One region of the Nocardia brasiliensis ATCC 700358 genome, then DNA from elsewhere that is predicted to be linked to it. Evidence: riboswitches for the same ligand, from Rfam matches in the RefSeq annotation. Region 1 holds a riboswitch; each other region holds the start of a gene.
What was found. A riboswitch is a leader RNA that binds a small molecule or an ion and turns the genes downstream of it on or off. The one in region 1 is predicted to bind S-adenosylmethionine.

Region 1 (2,195 bases):
CCTAGCTCACCGGCTCATCTCGAAATCTGTTGCGAGGACTGCGGATTGCCTCGTACGCCAGCGCTTGCTGTACCAGAACGTCCATGCCGCGAGGATGGCCAGCAGTGCCAGCGGATGCGCTGGACACGCGGGTTCGCATAGGAGGTCCGGTCTGCGTGCGTATCGGCTGTGGAAGCATACTATACGAACGTATTAGAGCACGAGCTGTAATTATATGTTGCTGTCGGACGTACGTATGAGAGCCATCGGTAGTGTCCCACGTCTGGAACGGCCGCAGGCGTTACGGTGCACTTGGGACGAGTCCGCTTCGAGTGGAACGAGAGGGGTCGAGATGGTCGAAAGCCGCACTGCCGTCGACGGCACGGACCGGCGCAGCCAGCTGCTGGACCGGTTGGCCGACGCGATCGCCGAGGGCGGTATCGAAGGCGTCAGCATCCGCGATCTCGCCGCGCGCGCGAACGTCTCGATCGGCACGGTGCAGTACCACTTCTCGACGAAGACCGAACTGCTCCTCTCCGCGTGGCATCACGTGCGCGCCCAGGCCGCCGAACGGTTCCGGCAGTCCGGCGTCGCCGACCTCGCCCCCGCCGATCAGCTGCTCGGCCTCACCGAACTGCTGCTCAGCCCCACCCCCGACGACCGCCTCACCCGGGTGTGGTTGGCGCTCGTCGCCCGCGCCACCCACGACCGCGAGATCGCCGCCCTGCACCGCACCCAGTGGCGCGAAACCGAAGAGCTGCTGGCCACCGTCCTCGCCCGCGTCAACCCCGCCCGCGCCGCCGAATCCTCCGACGCCGCAGCCGAACTCCTCGCCCTCCTCGACGGCCTGGCCATCGCCACCATCACCGAACCCACCCGCATCTCCCCAGAACGAGCCCGCCGCATAGCCCGCACCTGGACCCACACCTGGACCGCCGCATCAGGCTGAACCGCCGTTGGTGGGCGCTGGCCGGACGGCGACTACTCGCCGGTGGAGCGGGCGATCCGGGCGGGCCTGAATACCTGACCGGAGGGCTCCTTCGGGATCTTGAAACTCAGCGCGATTCTAAAGCGTGACAACGGTTCTGCCGTGGCGGATTCTTGAGCCAGGTCAAGAGTGCCAGCGTCAAGTCCCCGGCTAGCTGGCCGGCAACCCTCCATCCGCGGCGGGGTGCCCCGGGTCAAGACCAGGCCGAGCCGCTCACCGCGGCCCGGGCAAGCGCGGGCTCCGTCGAGAACTGGGGCCCTCTCGAGAACTGGGGGTCGAACCATGTCTACTGACCGAACTCTCTTCTCCTGCCTGGGCCTGTGCCCGGTCCATAGAGCGACAACCAGAGGGGAACGACATGACTACGGCCACGCCATCTCTCGGAGAACGCGTGTTGGACACCACCAGGCAGGGATTCGACCGTGCGTCCCTGACCGCACTGTTGAACGGAGACGTGCACGCCGTCCGGCTGTCGGGGTTCGTCCGGCCGGACGCGCTCGAACATCTGCGAAAGGCGTTCGTGGGCAGGCAGGACCACGGTCCGCTCGCCACCGACCCGCAGTTCCGCCGGATCGGTCACGCCTTCTCGGAGACCAGCACCGACAGCGGCCGGGCGCAGTACTTCGAGCACGCCCGGGACAATATCGAGCGCCTGCGCGAGATCGCCGCGCCGTATTCGTATCCCGCGGACGATCTTCGGCTGCTGCTCGACGAGATCTGGCCGTCCGGTGCGAGTCTGCTGCGCCAGGACGGGCAGGCTTTCTTCGCCGGTGTCGCGCGTTATCAACTCGCGGGGGTCGATCTCGAGCCGCATACCGACAACGTGAGCCGAAACCTGCCGGCGGACTTCGCGGTTCGGATCACGCGCCAGCTGTCGGTGAACGTCTATCTGGACGTGCCGGATCAGGGCGGGGAACTGGAGATCTGGGACGACTACCCGGACGAGCACGAGTACCGGGATCGTTCCGGCGACCGGGTGTACGGCATCAATCGGGCGCAGGTCGGCGAGCCCGCGCTGGTCATCACACCGCGGGTCGGCGACGCGATCTTCATCGATCCGCGCCGGGTGCACGCGGTCGCGCCGTCACAGGATCGCCCGCGCATCACCATCGGTTTGTTCATCGGTGTGAGCGATCCGGCTGCCGCGCTGAAGGTTTGGAGCTGACGATGACCACCACCACGCTGCTCTCCGCGTCGCACAAGGCCGCCTACGATCTGCGCTCCGACG
Region 2 (2,195 bases), 3.2 Mb from region 1:
GATCGAGGTGCCCTTGAACAGGCTGATCACCTCGTTGGTCGCGTTCGGCAGGATAGACCGCATCGCCTGCGGGACCACGATTGTGCGGAACTGTCGCACCCGCGGAATACCCAACGCCGCAGCGGCTTCCAGTTGACCAGCGTCCACCGAGATGATGCCCGCCCGGATGATCTCGGCCGAATACGCGGCCTGATGCAGCGCGAGCCCGATCACCGCCGCGGTGAAACCGCTGATCACGCCGTTCACCTCGAACGTGAAGAACGCGGGGCCGAACGGGATCCCGACCGAGAGCGTGTGGTAGAGGTAGGCGATGTTGAACCAGAACAGCAGCTGCACGATCAGCGGAATCGAGCGGAACGCCCAGATGTAGCACCACGAGATCACCCGCAGCACCGGATTGTTCGACAGGCGCGCGATGGCCAGCGCGGTGCCGAGCAGGAAGCCGAGCGCGGTACCCCACGCGGTGAGCTCCAACGTCACCCGCAGCGCCGACAGCACCGATTTCGCGGTGATGTACTTCGCGAACGTCGGCCAATCCCAGCCGGGGTTGGTCACCAGGCCGTGCACGAACTGGGCGAGCAGGATCAACGCGATCGCGCTGATCACCCACCGCCACGGATGCCAGGGTTTGGCCACCGTCGGGGCGGCTGTCTGCGACAGGGATTCGTGTTCGGCGCGTGGTGCTTTCGCGTCCACGGTGGTTTCGCCGGTCAGAGCTTCGGGGGCGGTGGACGCACTCATGACGCCACCCCGCCGAGGTTCGGCGGCGTCTCGACGGCCATGGCAGCTGGTCGCTCGCTGCGCTCACTCATGGTCGGGGTCCTTCGGAAGAACGAACGTGACCGCGCCGCGTCGGGCGCCGGTCGCATCACCCGGCCAGCGACGGGTGCACACTCTGGCTGCGGGTCAGCCCCGACAGCTCTGGGCGGTCACCTTGCACTGATCGATATGCCGGCGACCCCACCGGGTACTGCGGACAGCAGAGCTGATCACTTCGGTTCCTCCATCGGTCCCGGCGGAAGCACCCGCACCCGGTGAACCGGGGGGTTGCTGCGACGTCGACGAGCCAGGTCTCTCGGTCGCTCTGGATGGTTGACGCCGATCCGGACATCGGGCGATGCCAGGGTCGAGCCGAATTATCATGCCCAGCACGCAAACCCCGACACAAGGAAACCGATCACCGTGAGCGTAGACCTTGCCGCCCCTGCCCACCCCCCGCTATAACCAATAGCCGAACATGCGCTGAGCGTGGCGGGGGCGCGGTGGAGCGGGCCGCGGGACGGGGAGTGCGCACGACACGCCAGAAGGTAGCGATGTCGTATTTCTCGTGGTGCCGACGTTTGCCGGAGTACCGTTCATCTCCCGGTCGTGTCGACGATGAGAAGAGGTCCCTGTGGCCGCAGCACACCGCCTCACCATGCTCACCGCGGCCGCGGCCTGTGCCCTGACCCTTGCCGCGACCGCCCCAGCCGCCGCCACCCCTGACCCCGCCGCGTCCCCTGCTGCCGCGCCGCAGGCTTCGGTTGCGCCTGTTCCGCCCGGGGGTCGGGCCGGTCAGTCCGGGACGACGGCGTCGGATCTGTTCGGGACTTATCAGGCTGCGGTGGATGGGTTGCGGGCGTTCGGGATGCAGCCGTTTCTGTATCCGACGGCGGCGGCGTTCTGCTCGGAAGGGACGACGCTGGGGTTGGCGCCGGCGGTGGCGGGGGCCGTGCCCGGGCCGTGGCCGAAGACGGCGATCACGTTGCCCGGGATCGACATGTCCGCCGTCAAGGCGGGGCAGACCATGTTCACCTTCATGCCGTATGGGCTCGGTCGCGACAGCGTGGACACCGGCGGGATGCGGGTCGCCTGGATGAACGTGACCACCGGGCGCGGGGGCATGGCGTCGATGGGTTCGCTTTCGGATGTCTTCCGCGCGATGGTGCCCCCGGAGGTTCCGCCCGCCCTACGCCCCCTCGCCGAACGCGCCGTCCAAGACTTCTTCGCCGCCGCACTCCCGGTCGGCGGCATCCGCGCGGTCCCGGTCGACACCGGCTCCGGCACCGTCCTGGCCGCTGTCTTCGGCACGGTCGAAAACGGCACCGACACCTGCCTCTTCCTCCCCACCGTAGGCATCACCGAAGTCCCCTGAACTCCCGCACCCCTTCTGCCTTCCCGCACCGGATCTGCCATGGCACAGCGGGTGCGGGAAC
Region 3 (2,195 bases), 4.1 Mb from region 1:
CGAGCAAGGGGTGCGCGCAGAAGCGGCCGTCGCGCACGCCGATGCCGTGTTCGGCGGACAGGTAGGCGGCGACGTGGCCGGGGACGAATCCGTCCAGGGTGAAGGCGACGATGCCGACGGTGTCGGGGCTGTCGTGCCAGATGCGCAGCAGGCGCACGCCCGCAATCGCGGCGAGGCCCTCGCGCAGCCGATCGGCGAGTCGGTGTTCGTGCGCGGCAAGGGTTTCGGCGTCGATCTCACAGAGCGCGTCACAGGCGGCGGCGAGCGCGGCGGCGCCGAGCACGTTGGGCGAACCGCCCTCGTGCCGCTGCGGCGCGGCCGCCCACTCGACACCGGTGGTGCTGACCTCGCGGACCGCACCACCACCGGCCAGGTACGGCTCGGCCCGGTCGAGCCAGTCCCGGCGACCGACGAGCACGCCCGCCCCGAACGGCGCGTACAGCTTGTGCCCGGAAAAGGCGACGTAGTCGATCCCGGTGTCGCGCAGGCTGATTCGACGATGCGGAGCCAGCTGGGCGGCGTCGACGAGGATGCGGGCGCCGCACTGGTGTGCCACGGTGGCGAGGCGCTCGAGCGGCAGCACCTCGCCGGTCACGTTGGACGCGCCGGTCACCGCGAGCAGCGCGGCGGGCTTGCTGCACAGCTCCGCGACCAACCGGCCGATGGTCTCCTCGACGGTCGCCGCGGCCTGCACCACCCGGCGTCCGTGCCGGGTCCAGGGCAGCAGGTTGGCGTGATGTTCGATGTCGAGCACCACGGTGTCGCCGGGCACGCAGGACGCGAGCAGGTTCAGCGAGTCGGTGGTGTTGCGGGTGAACACCACGACCTGGTCGTCGGCGGCGTCCAGGTAGCGGGTCACCGAGCCGCGCGCGGCCTCGTAGCACTCGGTGGAGATGCGCGAGGCGTAGCCGGCGCCGCGGTGCACGCTCGCGTAGAACGGCAGCAGCTGCTGCACGCGGTCGGTGACCTGGGCCAACGCGGGTGCGCTCGCCGCGTAGTCGAAGTTGGCGTAGGTGGTGGTTCCGCCCTGGACGAGCGGCACCCGCAGGTCGTCACCGGAAACCCGGGCGAGGGCGGCACAGGTCTGGTCCACAACAGCAGTCATCACGAAAATCCCGTCGGCTCTGGGACCCATGATCTGGAAGATTCATCGAGTCCGCGCTTGCCGCACCCGGTCGGGCGACGGCCCGGTCGTCACCCGGAGCACCCCACCGCGGAGGAGGGTTGCCGACCAGCAAGCCGGGGCTGAACGCTGGTACTCATGACCTGTCCCGAGATTGACAGACACCGCCCCGCCCTGTCAACACGCGCCCACACCGCCGAAAACACCTTGCGCGGACGCCGACCGAGGACCAGATTCAGGAAATGTCGCTTTCCCTGCTGCTGAGCTTCATCGGCGTATGCGTCCTGCTCTCGATCACCCCGGGCCCGGATTCGTTCCTGGTGCTGCGCTTCTCGATCGTGGACGCGCGACCGGGGATCGCCGCCGCGATCGGCTCGGCAGTGGGCGGCATCGTGTGGGCGGTGGTGGTCGCGGCGGGCGTCGCGGCGCTGCTGGAACAGTCCGCGACCGCGTATCGCATACTCAAGGTGGTCGGCGGAATCTACTTGGTGTACTTGGGAATTCGCGCGCTGCTGGAACAGCGCCGGGCGCGCCGGGCCGGCCTGCACGGCGACGACGCGGCGCAGGCCGCGGCGGGCGCCCGCGCGTCGGTTCGCTCGGCGTTCACCGCGGGTCTGGTCTCGTGCATGTTCAACCCGAAAGTGGGCCTGTTCTATCTCGCCGTGCTCCCCCAGTTCCTCACCGAGGTCACCTTCGCCAACACCTTGGCGCTCGGCGCCGTCGAATCCTCGATCGCCGCGGTAGAGATGGTGCTACTGGCCCTGGTCGCCTCCCGCGCGGTCGCGCTGCTGCGCCGGCCGAAGATCCGGGAGCGTCTCGAACAGGCCAGCGCGGCAATCCTGGCGACCCTCGGAATCGGCACGGCGGCCTCCGCGGCCTGATCCCGAGCGCCCCGAAACGCTCTGAGCTGCAAGATCACCAAGCCGATGAGCGGAATCACATCGCTGTGACCACCCGGCCGTAGCGATCGGCCAGCGAACCCGCCGGACAGCCCGCCCACCAGCGGTTGCTTCGGCGTGTCCACTGGAAATCGCCTCGACCTGCAACGACTCCGCCCGGCCCGCGGCACCCG
Region 4 (2,195 bases), 4.6 Mb from region 1:
GAACGGTGAGATGGCCGCGCCGAGGTCGCGCAGCAGTTGCACGCGGGCCTTGAGCGCGAACGCGGGCGCGCCGAGATCGGCGAACACCGCGCCGTGGTAGCTCGGGTCCGGGGTGGTGAAACCGGGGTAGCGGGACTGTCCCTGCGCGTCGGTCACCGTCCAGTCGAAGGTGCCGCCGTCGACGATAACGCCCGCAATAGCCGAGCCGTGTCCGCCGAGGTACTTGGTCGCCGAGTGCACCACGATGTCGGCGCCGTGCGCCAGCGGCTGGATCAAATACGGCGTGGCCACCGTGTTGTCCACGATCAACGGCAGCCCGGCCGCGTGCGCGACGGCGGCGATGCCGGGGATGTCGAAAATGGCGCTGCTCGGGTTGGCGATGGTCTCGCCGTAGCACGCCTTGGTGTTCGGCCGGATCGCGGCGCGCCACTGTTCGAGGTCGTCCGGGTCGTCGACGAAGGACACCTCGATGCCGAGTTTGGGCAGCGTGTAGTGGAAGAGGTTGTAGGTGCCGCCGTACAGGTGCGGGCTGGACACGATGTGGTCGCCGGCCGCGGCCAGGTTCAGGATCGCGTAGGTCTCCGCGGCCTGCCCGGAGGCCAGCAGCAGTGCGGCGACGCCGCCCTCCAGCGCGGCGACGCGCTGCTCGACCACGTCCTGCGTGGGGTTCATGATCCGGGTGTAGATATTGCCCGGCTCGGCGAGGCCGAACAGCGCGGCGGCGTGATCGGTATCGCGGAAGGCGTACGAGGTGGTCTGGTAGATCGGCAGGGCCCGGGCGCCGGTACCGGCGTCGGGCGTTTGGCCCGCGTGCACCTGCTTGGTCTCGAAGGACCACTGACTCGGATCGACCTCGGACACGGTGGGGTCAGTCATGTCGGTTTTGCTCCAAAGAAAAGGTTGCTCGCCAGAACTGCTGGGTTATCGGGGCGCAGGCGCAGAACAACAACACATTTCGGGAACCTCCTGGAAGCGCGCTTGCTCTCGACCGTCGAGAGCCGGGTCATCACCCGGAGCACCCCACCGCTGCTGGAGGGTTGCCGACCAGCGAGCCGGGGCTTGGCGCTGGTACTCATGACCTGACCGCGATCATAACCGGCGCGGCCGCGGCCGCCGCAACCTCACCCCGCGGCGGCGCTACCGGTACCGCAGCACAAGCGCAGGAACTCGTCGAATGTCGTGGTAAAGGCCGTGCGCGCGGCCTGGGCCGCGCCCTCGAGATCATCGTCGTCGAAGACTGCCTCCTGACATTCCATGCCGACGTGCCCGATCAGCTGCCAGGTGCCGAGGATGAGCCGTACCGGCAGTGCGTCGGGCGTGGTGTCGAGCCGCTCGGCGAGCACGCTCGCGATCGCGGCGTTCTTGCTCTCGGCGTGGTCGATGCTGCGGGTGCTGACCGCCGCGCTGCTGCGCATGATCCGCCGCATCTGCTGGAACTGGCGGAAGGTCACCGGGTCGGTGCTGTCGTTCGTCGACGCGCTGTCGACGACCCGCAGGAACGCTTCGCGCAACGCGTGCAGTTCGTTCCCGGTGTGCGGCAGTTCGCGCAGGGTGTGCGCGACCGCCGCGCCGAAGTCGACCACCGGCCCGAGGACGATGTCTTCCTTGCTCTCGAAGTACCGGTTGATGGTGCGCGGCGAGATATCGGCCGCGTGGGCGATCTGTTCGATCGTGGTCGCGTCGAATCCCTGTGCGTCGCACAGATTCAGGCCGACTTCGATGATGCGCAACCGCGTCTGCTGCTTCTTCCGCTCGCGCAGGCCGGGGTGGGGTTGCGGCGTGGGGGCCGCGGCGTTCGCACTCGTCGGCGTCGGTGACTCGAGCATGCATCCATGCTATCGCAATCGGGTCGGATCGTGTCATTAACAGACAACTGTCGTGTTACGACATTTTTCTCTTGACGCCAAATGTCGCGCAATGCCAGGATGGCAACACTTCGATATGAGGGAGAAGACAGTGACCGACACTGCGACAGCGGTAGCAGTTCCAGAAAAACAAGGCAGTTCCGCGCGCTGGTTCGCCCTCGGCGTCATCGCGTTGGCCCAGCTCATGGTGGTGCTCGACGCCACCATCGTGACGATCTCGCTGCCCTTCGCGCAGCAGGACCTCGGCATCAGCGACGGCAACAAACAGTGGATGCTCACGGCGTACACGCTGATCTTCGGCGGCCTGCTGCTGCTCGGCGGGCGGCTGGC

Region 2: another riboswitch for S-adenosylmethionine. It lies ahead of O3I_RS11810 (amino acid ABC transporter permease); the one in region 1 lies ahead of O3I_RS25595 (2OG-Fe(II) oxygenase).
Region 3: another riboswitch for S-adenosylmethionine. It lies ahead of O3I_RS02115 (aminotransferase class V-fold PLP-dependent enzyme); the one in region 1 lies ahead of O3I_RS25595 (2OG-Fe(II) oxygenase).
Region 4: another riboswitch for S-adenosylmethionine. It lies ahead of O3I_RS05265 (bifunctional o-acetylhomoserine/o-acetylserine sulfhydrylase); the one in region 1 lies ahead of O3I_RS25595 (2OG-Fe(II) oxygenase).

The regions. Positions count from the first base shown of each region.
Region 1 covers NC_018681.1:5,826,446-5,828,640, reverse strand. The annotation lists gene O3I_RS25600 (TetR/AcrR family transcriptional regulator) at 332-928, shown strand; SAM riboswitch class IV at 1,089-1,207, shown strand; gene O3I_RS25595 (2OG-Fe(II) oxygenase) at 1,359-2,132, shown strand; gene O3I_RS25590 (tRNA-dependent cyclodipeptide synthase) at 2,135-2,195, shown strand, end outside.
Region 2 covers NC_018681.1:2,635,966-2,638,160, forward strand. The annotation lists gene O3I_RS11810 (amino acid ABC transporter permease) at 1-741, opposite strand, end outside; SAM riboswitch class I at 1,001-1,095, opposite strand; gene O3I_RS11815 (hypothetical protein) at 1,394-2,134, shown strand.
Region 3 covers NC_018681.1:473,238-475,432, reverse strand. The annotation lists gene O3I_RS02115 (aminotransferase class V-fold PLP-dependent enzyme) at 1-1,105, opposite strand, end outside; SAM riboswitch class IV at 1,154-1,267, opposite strand; gene O3I_RS02110 (LysE family translocator) at 1,366-2,004, shown strand.
Region 4 covers NC_018681.1:1,215,511-1,217,705, forward strand. The annotation lists gene O3I_RS05265 (bifunctional o-acetylhomoserine/o-acetylserine sulfhydrylase) at 1-876, opposite strand, end outside; SAM riboswitch class IV at 970-1,080, opposite strand; gene O3I_RS05270 (TetR family transcriptional regulator) at 1,122-1,826, opposite strand; gene O3I_RS05275 (MFS transporter) at 1,942-2,195, shown strand, end outside.